DNA from 2 places in the Parviterribacter multiflagellatus genome. Region 1 is predicted to be linked to the other one. Evidence: riboswitches for the same ligand, from Rfam matches in the RefSeq annotation. Region 1 holds a riboswitch; the other holds the start of a gene.
The links. Region 1 has a riboswitch for ZMP and ZTP ahead of serC (phosphoserine transaminase). Riboswitches for the same ligand answer to the same signal wherever they lie in the genome.
Positions count from the first base shown of each region.

Region 1 (7,359 bases):
GTGAGCTGGAGGTTGAACCGCTGGCCCCACGCCTCCAGGAGGTGCGGCCGGTCGCGGTTGCCCAGGGTCGTGCCGACGACGCGCGTCTCGACGCCGCCCGACCGCACCGTGATGCGGACCAGGTCGGTGAAGTCGCGCGCGTGCGCGTTCTTCGTCTCGATCAGCTCGATGCCGCGCTCCTCGGCGAGGAACGGCGCGTTCACCGCGTTCGCCTCCTCCTCGGTGCGCCCGGAGAGGACGCCGAGCAGCGCGGCGGTGCCCAGCGGACGGGTGTCGCGCTCGGCGATGCGGCCCAGCGACTCGACCTCGACGCAGTCGACCGAGGAGCTCTCGGCGAGCGTCGACGCCAGGCGCGACAGGCCCTGGGTGAGCGGGACGAACGGCCCGAGCACCTCGAGGTCCTCCGCCTTGACGGCCGGCGCGTTGACCGCGGTCGTCACGCTGCCGCCGTTGAGCGCCGCGATGATCTGCTCGGCCACCTGGTAGCCGGCGCGGTCGTTGGCCTCGGCGGTCGAGGCGCCGAGGTGCGGCGTCACGACGACCTTGGGGTTGCCGAACAGCGGATGCTCGGTGACCGGCTCGGAGCGGAAGACGTCGAGCGCCGCGCCGCCGACCTTGCCGGACGCGATCGCGGCCTCGAGGTCCTCGTCGACGATCAGCGGCCCGCGGGCCACGTTGATCACGAAGACGCCGTCCTTGCACTTCGCGAGCGCCTCGGCGTTGAGCCAGCCCTCGGTCTCCGGCGTCTTGGGCAGGTGGAGCGTGAGGAAGTCGGCGGCCGCGTACACGTCGTCGGACGTCTCGGCCTTCTCGACGCCCAGCTCCTTGTAGCGCTCGGCCGACACGAACGGGTCGAACGCGACGATGCGCATGCCGAACGACTTCGCGCGCTCGGCCACCAGCTGGCCGATGCGGCCGAAGCCGAGGATGCCCAGCGTCTTGTCGAGCAGCTCGACGCCGCTGTACTTCGAGCGGTCCCAGCGGCCCTCGACGAGCGACTTGTGCGCCTGCGGGATGTTGCGCGCGACGGCGAGCAGCATCGCCACGGTGTGCTCGGCCGCGGTGACGACGTTGGACTGCGGGGCGTTGGCCACGACGATGCCGCGCTTGGTGGCGGCCGGGACGTCGACGTTGTCGACGCCCACGCCCGCGCGCCCGATGACGCGCAGGTTCGTGCCGGCCTCGATGAGGTCGGCCGTCATCTTCGTGGCGGAGCGGATCAGGATGCCGTCGTACTCGGCGATCCGGCTCGGGAGGTCGAAGCCGTCGGCGTCGAACGCGGTGTCGACGTCGAAGTGCTCGCGGAGCAGGTCGATCCCGCTCTGGCCGATCTTCTCGGCGACGAGGACCTTGGTCATGCCTGGTTCTCCACGACGTACTCGATGCAGGCCGTCAGGGCCTTCACGTCGTCCGGCTCGATGGCCGGGAACATCGCGACGCGGAGCTGGTTGCGCCCGAGCTTGCGGTACGGCTCGACGTCGACGATGCCGTTCGCGCGCAGCGTCTTGGCGACCTGCGCGGCGTCGACGTCGTCGCTGAAGTCGATCGTGCCGATGACCAGCGAGCGGTGCGCCGGGTCCTGCACGAACGGCGAGGTGTACTCGGTCTTCTCGGCCCAGCCGTAGAGGTGGTCCGAGGAGGCCTTCGTGCGGCCGACCGTGAAGTCCAGGCCGCCGTTGGAGCACATCCAGTCGAGCTGGTCGGCGAGCAGCAGGAGCGTCGCGACCGCGGGCGTGTTGTAGGTCTGGTCCTTGCGCGAGTTGTCCAGCGCCGTGGGGATCGAGAGGAAGTCCGGGACCCAGCGGTCCGTCTTGCCGATCTCCTCGATCCGCTCGATCGCGGCCGGGCTGGCGAGCGCGAGCCACAGGCCGCCGTCCGAGGCGAACGACTTCTGCGGCGCGAAGTAGTAGACGTCGGCGTTCGACACGTCGACGGCCAGGCCGCCGGCGCCGGACGTCGCGTCGATGAGGACGAGCGAGTCGCCGGCCGGACGCTCGATCGGCACCATCACGCCGGTCGAGGTCTCGTTGTGGGCCCAGGCGACCACGTCGGCGGCGTCGTCGTCGCGCGGCGCGGGCGCGGAGCCCGGGTCGGCCGAGACGACGATCGAGTCGCCGAGGAACGGCGCGGCCTGCGTGACCTTGGCGAACTTCGACGAGAACTCGCCGTAGGTCAGGTGCAGCGCGCGGTCGCGGACGACGCCGAACGCCAGCGCGTCCCAGAAGGCGGTGGTGCCGCCGTTGCCGAGGATGACCTCGTAGCCGTCGGGCAGCTGGAAGAGGTCGGCGAGGCCCTCGCGGACGCGCTTGACGACGCCCTTGACGGGCGCCTGGCGGTGCGAGGTGCCCATGATGGCCACGCCGTGGTCGGCGAGGTGCTGCAGCTGCTCGGGGCGGACCTTCGAGGGCCCGGCGCCGAAACGGCCGTCTTGGGGCTTCAGGTCCGGCGGGATCTCCACCGTCGCGGTCGACGTCATGCGGACAGCTCCGAAGTTCGTGGTTCAGAACAGAGGTGCCCAGGCGTGCGGCGGCTGATGCGGCCGCCGCTTCCCGGTGGTGCTCCACCCAAGACGCCAGTCGCGGCGGCGCCTTGGGCGAGCATATCGAGCGGGTGCGAGCGGCTTGTCACCGATTCGTCAAGAACCGGCGGGCGCGGCTCAGAACTCGGTCTTGATCCAGTCCATCTTCGACCGCAGCTCCTTGCCGGTCGTCTCGATCTGGCCCCTCGCCTGCTCCTCGCGCATGCGCTTGAAGTTCTCCTGGCCCGCGCGGTTCTCGGCGATCCACTCGCGCGCGAAGGTGCCGTCCTGGATCTCCTCGAGGATCTTCTTCATGTTGGCGCGCGTCTCCTCGGTGATGACGCGCTTGCCGCGGGTGTAGTCGCCGTACTCGGCCGTGTTGGAGATCGAGTACCGCATGCCCGCGAGGCCCTTCTCGTACATGAGGTCCACGATGAGCTTGAGCTCGTGGAGGCACTCGAAGTACGCCATCTGCGGGTCGTAGCCGGCGTTGACGAGCGTCTCGAAGCCGGCCTGGACCAGCTCGGAGGCGCCGCCGCACAGCACGGCCTGCTCGCCGAAGAGGTCGGTCTCCGTCTCGTCCTTGAACGACGTCTCGATGACGCCGCCGCGGGTGCAGCCGATGCCCTTGGCGTACGCGAGCGCGAGCGCCTTGGCGTTGCCCGTCGCGTCCTGGTGGATCGCGATCAGGCCCGGCACGCCGGAGCCCTCGGTGTACTGGCGGCGGACCAGGTGGCCCGGGCCCTTCGGGGCGGCCAGCGCGACGTCGACGCCCGCGGGCGGCTCGACCTCGCCGTAGTGGACGCTGAAGCCGTGGCCGAAGAGGAGCAGGTTGCCCTCGGCGATGCCGTCGCGGACGTCGCTCTCCCAGATCTGCCGGTGCAGCTCGTCCGGGGTGAGGAGCATGACGATGTCGCCCGCGCTGGCGGCGTCGGCGACGTCCAGCACGCGCAGGCCGTCCTGCTTGGCCTGCTCGACGCTCTTGGAGTCGGGACGAAGGCCTACGACGACGTCAACTCCGGAGTCCTTGAGGTTCTGCGCATGCGCGTGCCCCTGGGAGCCGTAGCCGATGATGGCCACGGTCTTCCCCTCGAGCAGGCCGAGGTCGGCGTCGTCGTCGTAGTACATGGCGGTGGAACCTAGCGCGTACGCGCGCGCGACGTTGGGTTCACCTACGAATTAGGCGCGGCGGTGAGGTCCTTGATGACCCAGTCGCAGCGCTCCCCCACGAGCTCGAGCACGCGCACGCTGATCTGCCGCAGCGTCTCGGCTTCCTCGTCGGTGATCGCCGCGCCGAAGTACTTCTCGACCGCCGCCTTCTGGAGCGGGGCCGCCCGCTCCATCGTCTCCCTGCCCTTCGGCGTGATGACGGCGTACGTGACGCGCCGGTTCTCGGGCGGCGTCTCGCGGCGCACGAGGCCCGCCTCCTCCATCCGCGCGACCAGGCGCGTGACGCCGCCGCGCGAGAGCAGCGTCATGTCGGCCAGCTCCCCCATGCGCCAGCGGCCGTCGTGCTCGGTGTCCTTGCACAGGTAGTAGAGGAGCTCGAACCAGGGCATCGGCAGGCCCGACTCGGCCTCGACCTCCTGCTCGATCTTCTCCAGGGACCGGAGCGTCGCCTGAAGCGTGCCGTACCAGCCCTGGAACTTCGGCTCGATGTGACCCATGGCGGCGAGAACTGTAGGAGGTGATCTTTTCGAAATCAACACTTGACACGTCAACTGTTGAGCGCGTACGTTTCCGCCGTCAACGTTTTCCGTGTCAACTGTTGAGACGGAAAGAAAGGGAACGATGCCGCTCCAGACCCCACTCGCCCGCCTCGCCGACCGGATGTTCCGGCGCCGCCGGCTCGTCGTCTTCGGCTGGGTGGTCGCCCTCGTCGCGGCGTTCGGGCTCGCCACCGCGTTCCACGGCGAGTGGTCGGCCGACTACTCGACACCGGGCTCGGAGTCCAAGGCCGCGGCCGAGCGGCTCACCGAGCGCTTCCCTGGCCAGTCGCCCGAGACGATCGACGTCGTCTGGCGGGCCGAGGACGCGTCCGCGCCGGCCGTCCGGGAGCAGGTCGACCGCGTGCTGACCGAGGCGCGCGGGCTTGAAGGGATCGCCCGAGGAGCGGAACCGCCCGCAGCGCAGGTCTCGGAGGACGGGCGCACCGCGCTCGTGCGGCTGCCGCTGGCGGTGGAGAACGCGTCCGACGTCCCGGTCGAGACCGGCACGGCGCTGATCGAGGCGGCCGAGCGCGCGTCGCGCGACGGCGTCCAGGTAGCGGTCACCGGCCAGGCCATCGTCGATGCGCAGCAGGGCGCGGTCTCGTCCGAGGGCGTCGGCCTGCTGATCGCCGCGGCCGTGCTGCTGCTGACCTTCGGCTCGATCGTCGCGGCCGGGCTGCCGCTGATCACCGCGCTCTTCGGGCTCGGCGTCTCGACCGCCGTCGTGATGCTGCTGGCCGCCGTCGTCGACACGCCGGACTGGGCGGAGTCGGTCGCCGCGATGATCGGGATCGGCGTCGGCATCGACTACGCGCTGCTCATCATCACGCGGTTCCGCGCGGCGGTCGCCCGTGGCCTCGCGCCGCAGGCCGCGACGGTCGAGGCGATCGCGACGGCGGGGCGCAGCGCGCTCGTGGCCGGCGGCACGGTCGTCATCTCGCTCATGGGCCTCTTCCTCGTCGGCCTGACCTACCTCTACGGCGTGGCGCTGAGCGCGATCGCCGCGGTGCTGATCGTGATGGCCGCCTCGGTGACGCTGCTGCCCGCGCTGCTCGGCTTCTTCGGCACGCGGATCAACCGGCTGCGCATCCCGGGCGTCGGCCGCGAGGCCGCCGACCCGGCCCGCACCCCTGCCGCGCGGTGGAGCCGGATGCTCCAGCGCCGCCCACTCCTGGCCGCCGTCGCCGGCGTCGCGCTCCTGCTCGTGCTCGCCGCGCCGGTCACCGGGCTGCGGCTCGGCTTCCCCGACCGCGGCAACGACGCCGAGGGCACCATGACGCGGACCGCCTACGACCTCACGCGCGAGGGCTTCGGCGCCGGCGCGGCCGGGCCGCTGCTCGTGGTCATGGACGGACAGGACCGCGCCGCCGTCGCGCGGGTCGCCGCCGAGGCGCGCGACGAACCCGGCGTCGCGGCGGTGAGCGAGCCGGTCGTGAACCGCGCGGGCGACACCGCGATGATCTCGGTCGTCCCCGCGTCGTCGCCGCAGGACGACGCGACCGAGGAGCTCGTCACGCGGCTGCGGGCCCACGACGGCGTGCAGGTCGGCGGCAACACCGCGTCGCTCGTCGACCAGTCCGACGCGGTCGCGGCGCGGATGCCCGTCTTCATCGGCGGCGTCGTCGCGCTCTCGTTCCTGCTCCTGCTCGTCGCCTTCCGCTCGCCGCTGGTGGCGCTGAAGGCCGGTGCGCTGAACCTGCTGTCGATCGGCGCGGCCTACGGCGTCGTGGCGGCGTTCGCCGACGGCGGGTTCCTCGGGCAGCTGATCGGGATCGACACCGCGACGCCGGTGCCGCCGTTCATCCCGGTGATCATGTTCGCGATCCTCTTCGGGCTCTCGATGGACTACGAGGTCTTCCTGCTCTCGCGCATCCGCGAGGAGTACCTGGGCGGGAAGGCGACCAGCGAGGCGGTCAGCGAGGGCCTCGCGCGTACCGCGCGGGTGATCACCGCGGCAGCGGCGATCATGGTCGCGGTGTTCGGGGCGTTCGTGCTCAGCCCCGAGGTCTTCCTCAAGCTCATCGGCGTCGGCCTGGCGACCGCGGTCCTGATCGACGCGACGATCGTGCGGATGATCCTCGTGCCCGCGGTGATGCAGCTCCTCGGCGACCGCTCCTGGTGGCTGCCCCGCTGGCTCGACCGCGTCATCCCGCGGACCGAGCTGGAGCCGAGCGGCGCGACCGCCTAGGCGGTCGCGGCGGCGACCCACGTCCGGGCCGGCAGCTCCACGGAGCCGTCGGCCCGGACGTACGCCGCGAGCTTCTCGTCGATCGCGTCGCGCAGGTGCGTGTGCTCGGCCGGCGACAGCCGCGGCAGGACGCCGCGCAGCGTCGGCGACATCTCGCGCTGGTGCTCGAAGTAGGCGTCGGGGCTCGGGAACGCGAACCGCGCGTCGAGCGCCTGGACGACGACGTCGTCGAAGCCCGCCTCCTCCAGGTACGTCTCGATCGTCCCCGGCGCGGCAAAGCTGAACGGGCCGGGTGCGGCGGGGTCGGCCTCCTCGACCAGGCCGAGCTCCCGCAGCGACGTCGCCGGGGCGGTCGCCCACGGGTTGTCCTCGGCGGCCGTCCACGCGGCGAGCGAGACGCGGCCGCCGGGACGCAGCACGCGGCGCGTCTCCTGGAAGGCCGCGGCCGGGTCGGCGAGCAGCATGTAGCCGAAGCGGCTGATGACCCCGTCGACGGACGCGGTCGGCTCGTCGAGCCACTCCATGTCCATCTGCTTGGCCTCCGCGTTGCGGATGCCCAGCTCCTGCGCGCGGCGCTGCGCGACCTCGACCATCTTCTCGGACGTGTCGGTGAGGATCACCTTCCCGCCCGGGAGGACGAGCTCGGCGGCGAGCAGGCCGGTGTCGCCGGGGCCGGCGGCGAGCTCGAGGATCGTGTAGCCGGGCTGCGGGGCGACGCGCTCGACCAGCCACATGGAGACGGGCTGCATCGCGCGCTGGAAGGCGGCGCGGCGGCTCTCCCAGCCCTGCGCCGCCTCGTCCCACATGGCGCGCGCGTCGTCGCGGTAGGCGTCGGGATCGTCGACCATCGCCGCGGAGCCTAGCCTGGCCGCGCGCTGGGGACGGGCGCGCGGCCAGGCGGCCGGGGTGGGGACGGGCGGGGGAACGCGGGGGACGGAACGCGC
Region 1 is NZ_JBXPIZ010000008.1:47,437-54,795, forward strand. It holds gene serA (phosphoglycerate dehydrogenase) at 1-1,358, opposite strand, end outside; gene serC (phosphoserine transaminase) at 1,355-2,476, opposite strand; ZMP/ZTP riboswitch at 2,507-2,590, opposite strand; gene ilvC (ketol-acid reductoisomerase) at 2,657-3,646, opposite strand; gene AC1UE5_RS17525 (MarR family winged helix-turn-helix transcriptional regulator) at 3,691-4,185, opposite strand; gene AC1UE5_RS17530 (MMPL family transporter) at 4,310-6,415, shown strand; gene AC1UE5_RS17535 (class I SAM-dependent methyltransferase) at 6,412-7,263, opposite strand.

Region 2 (7,359 bases), on a different contig from region 1:
GCGCGAGGTCCGGGTGCGGCTCCTCGCGCGTGAGCCGGAAGTGGCGGAACCCCTCGCGCGGGTTGACGATGCCGCGGCGGCTGGTGGTCTCCATCCGCCCCCACGCTACCTCGCCGGGGTCCGGAGGCGGCGGCCCCGGCCGTCATCGGGGGTGCGTACCCGTCATCCCCCCGACGCGTGCCGGGGTCCCCGGCGGCGAAGGTCCCGGGCATGCCATCGACCCGCCTCCTGCTGACTGCCTTGGCCGCGACCGCGGCCCTCGGCGGCGCCGCCTCCACGGCCGGCGCCGCGACCCTCGCGTACGAGGGCGACGACCTCGTCTTCCGCGCCGCGAACGGCGAGGACAACGACGTCAACCTCTACCGCGGCAGCTTCGACAGCACGAAGGCCGCGATCGGCCCCGGCTACGGGAACACGCTCACCGCGTTCCCCGCCCAGTGCGACGACTACCGCGACAACGGCAACTTCGTCGAGTGCCCGCGGCCGGCCGGCGCGATCAAGTACGTCCTCGGCGACCTCGACGACTCGTTCGCCACCAGCTCCGACTTCTGGGCCGACGCGACGATCGTCGTGGAGGGCGGCGACGGCGCCGACGACCTCGGCGGCTTCGGCGCCAAGGAGACCCTGATCGGGGGCCCGGGCAACGACAAGCTGCGCGGCTGGACCAACGCCGACGTCCTCGACGGCGGCGACGGCGACGACACGCTGGAGGGCGGCGAGGGCGCCGACCGGCTGAGCGGCGGCAACGGCAACGACAACCTCGCGCCCGACGGCTACGAGCAGCAGTCGACCGACGTCGTCGACGGCGGCGCGGGCATCGACACGATCGACGCCGACTACAGCTCCCGCTTCACCGACAGCGACCCGCAGAGCGCGTTCACCCTCGGCGGAGGCGCGGACGACGGCCGGCCGGGCGAGAACGACGACATCCAGGGCGTCGAGCGCCTCACGCTCACCGCGCCGGGCGGCCGCATCGTCGGCACCGACGCGCCGGAGTTCATGAAGCTCCACCAGGTCGGCGAGCCCGGCGCGCTGATCGGCAACGGCGGCGACGACGAGCTGCGCGGCGGCGACGGCGAGGACACCGTCGACGGCGGCGCCGGCAACGACCGCCTCGACGGCGGCTTCGGCGACGACAACATCACCGGTGGGCCCGGCCGCGACACGATCACCGCCGACCAGGCCACCAGCGAGTGCAGCTACCTGTGGTGCAAGCACCCGTTCGGCAACGACACCGTCAACGTCCGCGACGGCGAGGCGGACTCGGTCACGTGCGGCACCGGCACCGACAAGGTGATCGCGGACGCCGCGGACACCATCGCGCCCGACTGCGAGCAGGTCGACCGCGCGGCCGCCGCCGGCCCCAAGCCCGTCGCGACGGACCCGAAGAAGGGCACGACGAAGAAGGACGGGGCGAACGGCAAGCAGCTCAAGCTCGCCCCGGCGCTGCGCAGCGGCCTCAAGCTCACCCTCACGGGCGTCAAGCGCGGCACGATGGTGCGCGCGCTGGAGGGCCGCAGGACCGTCGGCAGCGGCCGCGCGAAGCGCGGCGGCAAGGTGACGATCCGCTTCACCAAGGCCGCGAAGAAGCGGCTGGCGAAGAAGCACACGGTGAAGCTCACCGTCGTCGCGGGCAAGCGCCGGACGACGGTGACCCTCACGAAGTAGCGGCTAGGCCGTCGCGGCGGCCTTGCCCAGGTGCTCGTACAGGGGGTAGCGCTCGGCGATCGCGGCGACGCGGTCGCCGAGCTCCCCCTTGCGGGCCTCGAAGTCGTCCTGCAGCGCGGCCGCGATGATCTCGCCGATCTCGGCGAAGTCGTCGGCCTGGACGCCGCGGGTTGCCAGCGCCGAGGCGCCGACGCGCAGGCCCGACGAGACCGCCGGCGGACGCGGGTCGAACGGCACCGCGTTGCGGTTGACGGTGATGCCGATCTCGTGCAGCCGGTCCTCGGACTGCTGGCCGTCGATCGGGGACTCGCGCAGGTCGACGAGCACGAGGTGCACGTCGGTCCCGCCGGTGAGGACGTTGACGCCGTTGCCGGCGCCGACGAGCTTCTCAGCGACGGCCTGCGCGCCCGCGACGGTGCGCTCCTGCCGCTCGCGGAACGCCTCGGTCGCGGCGATCTTGAGCGCGATCGCCTTGCCGGCGATGACGTGCATCAGCGGGCCGCCCTGCTGGCCCGGGAAGACGGCCGAGTCGATCTTCTTCTGGTGCTCCTCGCGGCACAGGATCATGCCGCCGCGCGCGCCGCCGAGCGTCTTGTGGATCGTCGTGGTGACAACGTCGGCGTACGGCACCGGGTTCGGGTGGATGCCCGCGGCGACCAGGCCGGCGAAGTGCGCCATGTCGACCATGAGGAGCGCGCCGACCTCGTCGGCGATCGCGCGGAAGCGCTCGAAGTCGAGGATGCGCGGGTACGCAGACCAGCCGGCGAGCAGGAGCTTCGGCCGGCGCTCCTTCGCGATCCGCTCGACCTCGTCCATGTCGATGAGCGAGTCGGACTCGCGCACGTGGTACGGCGCGATGTCGTAGAGGCGCCCCGACACGTTGATCTTCATGCCGTGGCTGAGGTGACCACCGTGCGGGAGCGCGAGGCCCATGATCGTGTCGCCCGGCTGCAGCAGCGCGTGGTAGACCGCCGCGTTCGCCTGCGCGCCGGCGTGCGGCTGCACGTTCGCGTGGTCGGCGCCGAACAGCTCCTTCGCGCGGGTGATCGCCAGCATCTCGGCGACGTCCACGTGCTCGCAGCCGCCGTAGTACCGGCGGCCCGGGTAGCCCTCGGCGTACTTGTTCGTGAGCACCGAGCCCTGCGCGTCCAGCACGGCCTGCGGCACGAAGTTCTCGGACGCGATCATCTCGAGCGTCCGCTGCTGACGGCCGAGCTCGAGGTCGAGCACCTCGGCGATCTCGGGGTCCACGTCGGCGACGGGGCGGTTGAAGAAGTCCTGGGGCAGGTCGGTCACGGCGATCCTCCGAAGGTGTGCGGCGGGGTGCCCAGGCGCGCGGCGAGCTTGCCCCTGCCGCTTCCCGGTGGTCGGTTCCACCCGTGGCGCCAGTCGCGGCGGAGCACCCCCAAGGCTACCGCGTCCGGCCGGCCGGGCGGGCCGGATCAGGTGAGGTAGCGGTCGGGGTCGGAGGTGACCTCGAGGAGCTCCTCGAGGCGGGTGGTCTGGAGGACGCGCTGCACGACCCGGCCGCCGCGGACGAGCACGAGCTTCCAGCCGCCGCGGCGGGCGCGGCGCTGGGCGGAGACGATGCGCGCGAGGCCGGTGGAGTCGAGCATCGTCAGGCCGCGGAGGTCGACGAGGATGAGCTCGGGGCGCTGCAGCTCGATCGACAGCATCCGGCGGTCGAACGCGTACGCGGTGGCGAGATCGAGCTCCCCGGACAGGGTGACGCGGATCGTGCCAGGCCGGGGCTCGTGCTCGGTGACCTCGAGCGGAGCCATGCGGGCGACCCTACTCCTTCGCCGCAGTCAAGTTCCAACAGCTACAAGCCGGAGAGCCGCGCGCGCAGCTCGTCGCGCGCCAGCGCGCCCTCGCGCAGGACCTGCCAGTCGCGCGTCGTCTCGAACTGCCGCAGATCCACCACGGTCGACGGCGTGCCGGGCAGCTCGCCGCCGTCGAGCACCATGTCCGCCTCGCGCCGGATGTCCTCCGGCACGTCCTCCAGGCGCCGCGCGTCGGCGCCGCCGGCGTGGTTGGCGCTCGACTGCAGCACTGGCCAGCGCACCGACTCCAGCGCCGCGCACGACGGCGGGAGCGCCGGCACGCGCAGGCCGATCGTGTCCGGATCGGGCCCCGCCGCGAGCGGGAAGCGGTGCGCCGGGTTGGGCAGGAGCAGCGTCACGCCGCCGGGCACGAGCGCCTCGACCGCCGCACGCGTGCGGTCCCCCAGCTCCGGCAGCGCGGCCAGCGCCAGCTCGACGCGGAAGAACATCACCGCCGACGGCTTCTCCGGCCGCCGTCCCTTCAGCTCGTACAGCCGCGCGACCGCGTCGTCGAGGTCCGGCTCGCAGGCCAGCCCGTAGACCGTGTCCGCGGGGAAGACCGCCACGCCGCCCACCGCGATGCACCGCGCGAACGTCGCCGCGTCCTCGACCGACACCGAGACCGTCATCGCCGCCCGATCACCACCCGCTCGATCCGCGCGAGGTCGCGCCGGATCTCCACGTCGCCGAACGCCGCGCCCGCCATCAGCGCCGCGACCTCCTGCGCCTGCCCCTCGCCGATCTCCAGCGCCACGAACCGCACGCCGCTCGCCTCGCCGCACCGCGCCACCAGCCGCCGCACGACGTCGAGCCCGTCGTCACCCCCGAACAGGGCGCCGGACGGCTCGTGGCGCACCTCGGCGGGGAGCCGCTCGCCGCGCGCGACGTAGGGCGGGTTGGAGATCACGGCGTCGTAGCTGCCCGTGAACAGGTCATCCTGAACGAACGCGACGTCCAGACCGAGCCGCGCCGCGTTCGCGCGCGCGACCTCCAGCGCATCCGCGCTCACGTCCGTGCCGGTCACCTGGAGCGACGGCCGCTCCTCCTTCAGCGCCAGCGCGATCGCCCCGCTGCCCGTCCCCACGTCCACGACCGTCGAGCCCTGCGGCAGCTCCAGCCCCGCCTCCACCAGCAGCTCCGTCTCGGGCCGCGGCACGAGCACGCGCGGGTCGACCTCCAGCTCGATGCGCCGGAAGCCCTTCGTGCCCACCAGGTACGCGACGGGCTCGCGCCCGACGGTCCGCCGCCGCACGAGGTCGCGGAAGGCCGACGCCGCCGGGCCCGCCACCTCGGCGTCCGGCTCGGTGTAGAGCTTCGTCCGCGAGACGCCCATCGCGTGCGCGAGCAGCACCTCCGCGTCGAGCCGCGGCGTGTCGACCTGCGCGGCGTTCAGCGCCACGAGCGCCGAGTCCAGCGCCTCGCGCACGGGCGTGCCGGAGAACGGCGTCACGTGTGCCTCAGGCGGTCGCCGCGTCGGCGCCGGCCTGCTGCTCGAGCTTGCGGCGCTTCTCGTCGTTCTGGAGCGCGTTGGTGAAGCCCTCCAGCTCCCCCTCGAGCACCTGCTCGAGGTTGTGCTGCGTGAGCTTGATGCGGTGGTCGGTCACCCGCCGCTCGCCGTAGTTGTACGTGCGGATCTTCTCGGCGCGCTCGCCGGAGCCGACCTGCGAGCGCCGGTCCGCCGACACCGCGGCCTGCTGCTCGGCCAGCGCCGCCTCGTACAGCCGCGCGCGCAGCACCTTCATCGCGCGCTCGCGGTTCTGCAGCTGCGACTTCTCGTCCTGCATCGACACGACGACGCCCGACGGCTTGTGCGTGATGCGCACCGCCGAGTCGGTCGTGTTGACCGACTGGCCGCCGGGGCCGGACGAGCGGTAGACGTCGATCTGGAGGTCGTTCGGGTCGATGTGGACGTCGACCTCCTCCGCCTCGGGCAGCACGGCCACCGTCGCGGTGGACGTGTGGATGCGGCCCTGGGACTCGGTCGCCGGGACGCGCTGGACGCGGTGCGTGCCGCCCTCGTACTTGAAGACGCTGAACGCGCCGTCGCCGCGGATCTCCAGCGTGTACTTGCCGTCGCCGACCTCCATCGCCTCGGCGGTGAAGCCGCGGCGCTCGGCGTACTTGGAGAGCATCCGGAAGAGGTCGCCGGCCCACAGCCCGGCCTCCTCGCCGCCCGCGCCGCCCTGGATCTCGACGATGACGTTCTTGTCGTCGTTGGGGTCGCGCTCGACCATCGCGAGGCGGATCTCGTCCTCGAGCTCGGTCACCCGCTCGCGCGCCGCGCCGAGCTCCTCGCGCAGCTCGGGGTCCTCCATCTCGGCAAGCATCTCCTGCGCGCCCTCGACGTCGCTGACCGCCCGGCGCCACTCGGCCGCGAGCTTCGCGGCGGGCTCCAGCTGGCGGTACGTGCGACCGACCGCGGCGTAGCGCTCGCGGTCCGCGATCACCTCGGGATCGCTCATCTCGCGCTCGGCCTCGGCGAAGCGCACCTCGATCTGCTGAACGAGCTGCTCGATCATGCGCCTGCCAGTCTAGGCGGGGTGCTCGCCATCGTCCTCGCGCTCGGGACCTCTGTGGCGTACGGGACGTCGAACTTCCTCGGACCGCTCCTCGGACGCCGCCACCACGTCGCCGCCGTCCTCCTCATCGGACAGCTCGCCGCGCTGGTCGGCGCGCTCGCCCTCGTGGTCGCCTCCGGCGAGTCGCCGCCGCCCGGCCACGCGGTCGCGATCGGCATCGTCGCGGGGGTCGGGAACATCCTCGGCCTGGCGTGCTTCTACCGCGCCGCGCAGCTCGGGCCGGTGTCGATCGCGGCGGCCATCGGCGCGCTCGGGACGACGTTCCCGGTCCTGTACGGCCTGGGGAACGGCGAGTCGCTCGCCACGCACCAGGTCGGCGGCGTGCTGCTCGCGGTCGCCGGCGCCGTGCTCGCCGCGCAGAAGCCGGCGGACGGCCCCGCGCCGTCGCCCGCGTTCCTCGGCTGGTCGCTGCTCGGGGCGGCCGGCTTCGGCGGCTTCCTCATCGCGCTCCCCGAGGCCGCGCAGGACGGCTCGGAGTGGGCGCTGCTCGACGCGCGCCTGGCGGTCGTCGTGCTGCTGGTCGGCGGGATCATGGTCCTGCGCACGCCCGCGACGTTCCGCCCGCAGAGCGCGCCGCTGCTCGCCATTCCCGGCGCGCTGCTCCTGCTCGGCACGATCGCCTACACCGAGGCGACCGCGCGCGGTCAGATCAGCATCGTCGCGGTGCTCTCGTCGCTGGCCACCGTCGTGACCGTCGCGCTGGCGTTCGCGATCCTCGGTGAGCGGCTCGCGCGCCCGCAGCAGATCGGCGTCGCGGCGGCCGTGGTCGGCACGGTCCTGCTCGCCGTCTGAGCGCGCCTACGCGGCGTCGCGGCGGAACGTCGCCGTGAAGCGCGCGACGGCGTCCGGGTCGAACAGCGTGCCCGCGTTGCGCTCCAGCTCGGCCAGCGCCGCCGCCGGTTCCAGCGCGCGCCGGAACGGCCGGTCGGTGAGCAGCGCCTCGTAGACCATCTGCACGATCCGCGAGCTCTCCTCGTCGCGGGTCGTGTTGCGCAGGCCGGCAGCCGCCCGCGAGGCCTTGTCCTGGTAGAGCCGCGCGTCCGCGATCCGCATCGCCTGCGCGACGTCGCCCGCCTCGACGGGGAGCCGCACCGCGCCACCGGACGCCGCGATCCGGACGCCGGCGTGCTCCTCGACCAGCGCCGCCCGCGCCGCGGCCAGCGCCCGCGGCCCGCGGCCGCGGAGGAGCACGCACAGCTCGTCGCCGCCCAGCCGGTAGGCCTGGCCGTCGGCCGCGACCGCCGCGTGCAGGCGCTCGGCCAGCCGCGCGAGCAGCGCGTCGCCTGCCG
Region 2 is NZ_JBXPIZ010000004.1:382,009-389,367, reverse strand. It holds gene AC1UE5_RS11250 (DUF6597 domain-containing transcriptional factor) at 1-94, opposite strand, end outside; gene AC1UE5_RS11245 (calcium-binding protein) at 211-1,668, shown strand; gene glyA (serine hydroxymethyltransferase) at 1,672-2,964, opposite strand; ZMP/ZTP riboswitch at 2,987-3,071, opposite strand; gene AC1UE5_RS11235 (STAS domain-containing protein) at 3,111-3,449, opposite strand; gene AC1UE5_RS11230 (L-threonylcarbamoyladenylate synthase) at 3,491-4,120, opposite strand; gene prmC (peptide chain release factor N(5)-glutamine methyltransferase) at 4,117-4,941, opposite strand; gene prfA (peptide chain release factor 1) at 4,949-6,010, opposite strand; gene AC1UE5_RS11215 (EamA family transporter) at 6,032-6,862, shown strand; gene AC1UE5_RS11210 (GGDEF domain-containing protein) at 6,869-7,359, opposite strand, start outside.
Region 2: linked by a shared signal. The riboswitch ahead of glyA (serine hydroxymethyltransferase) and the one ahead of serC (phosphoserine transaminase) in region 1 are both predicted to bind ZMP and ZTP.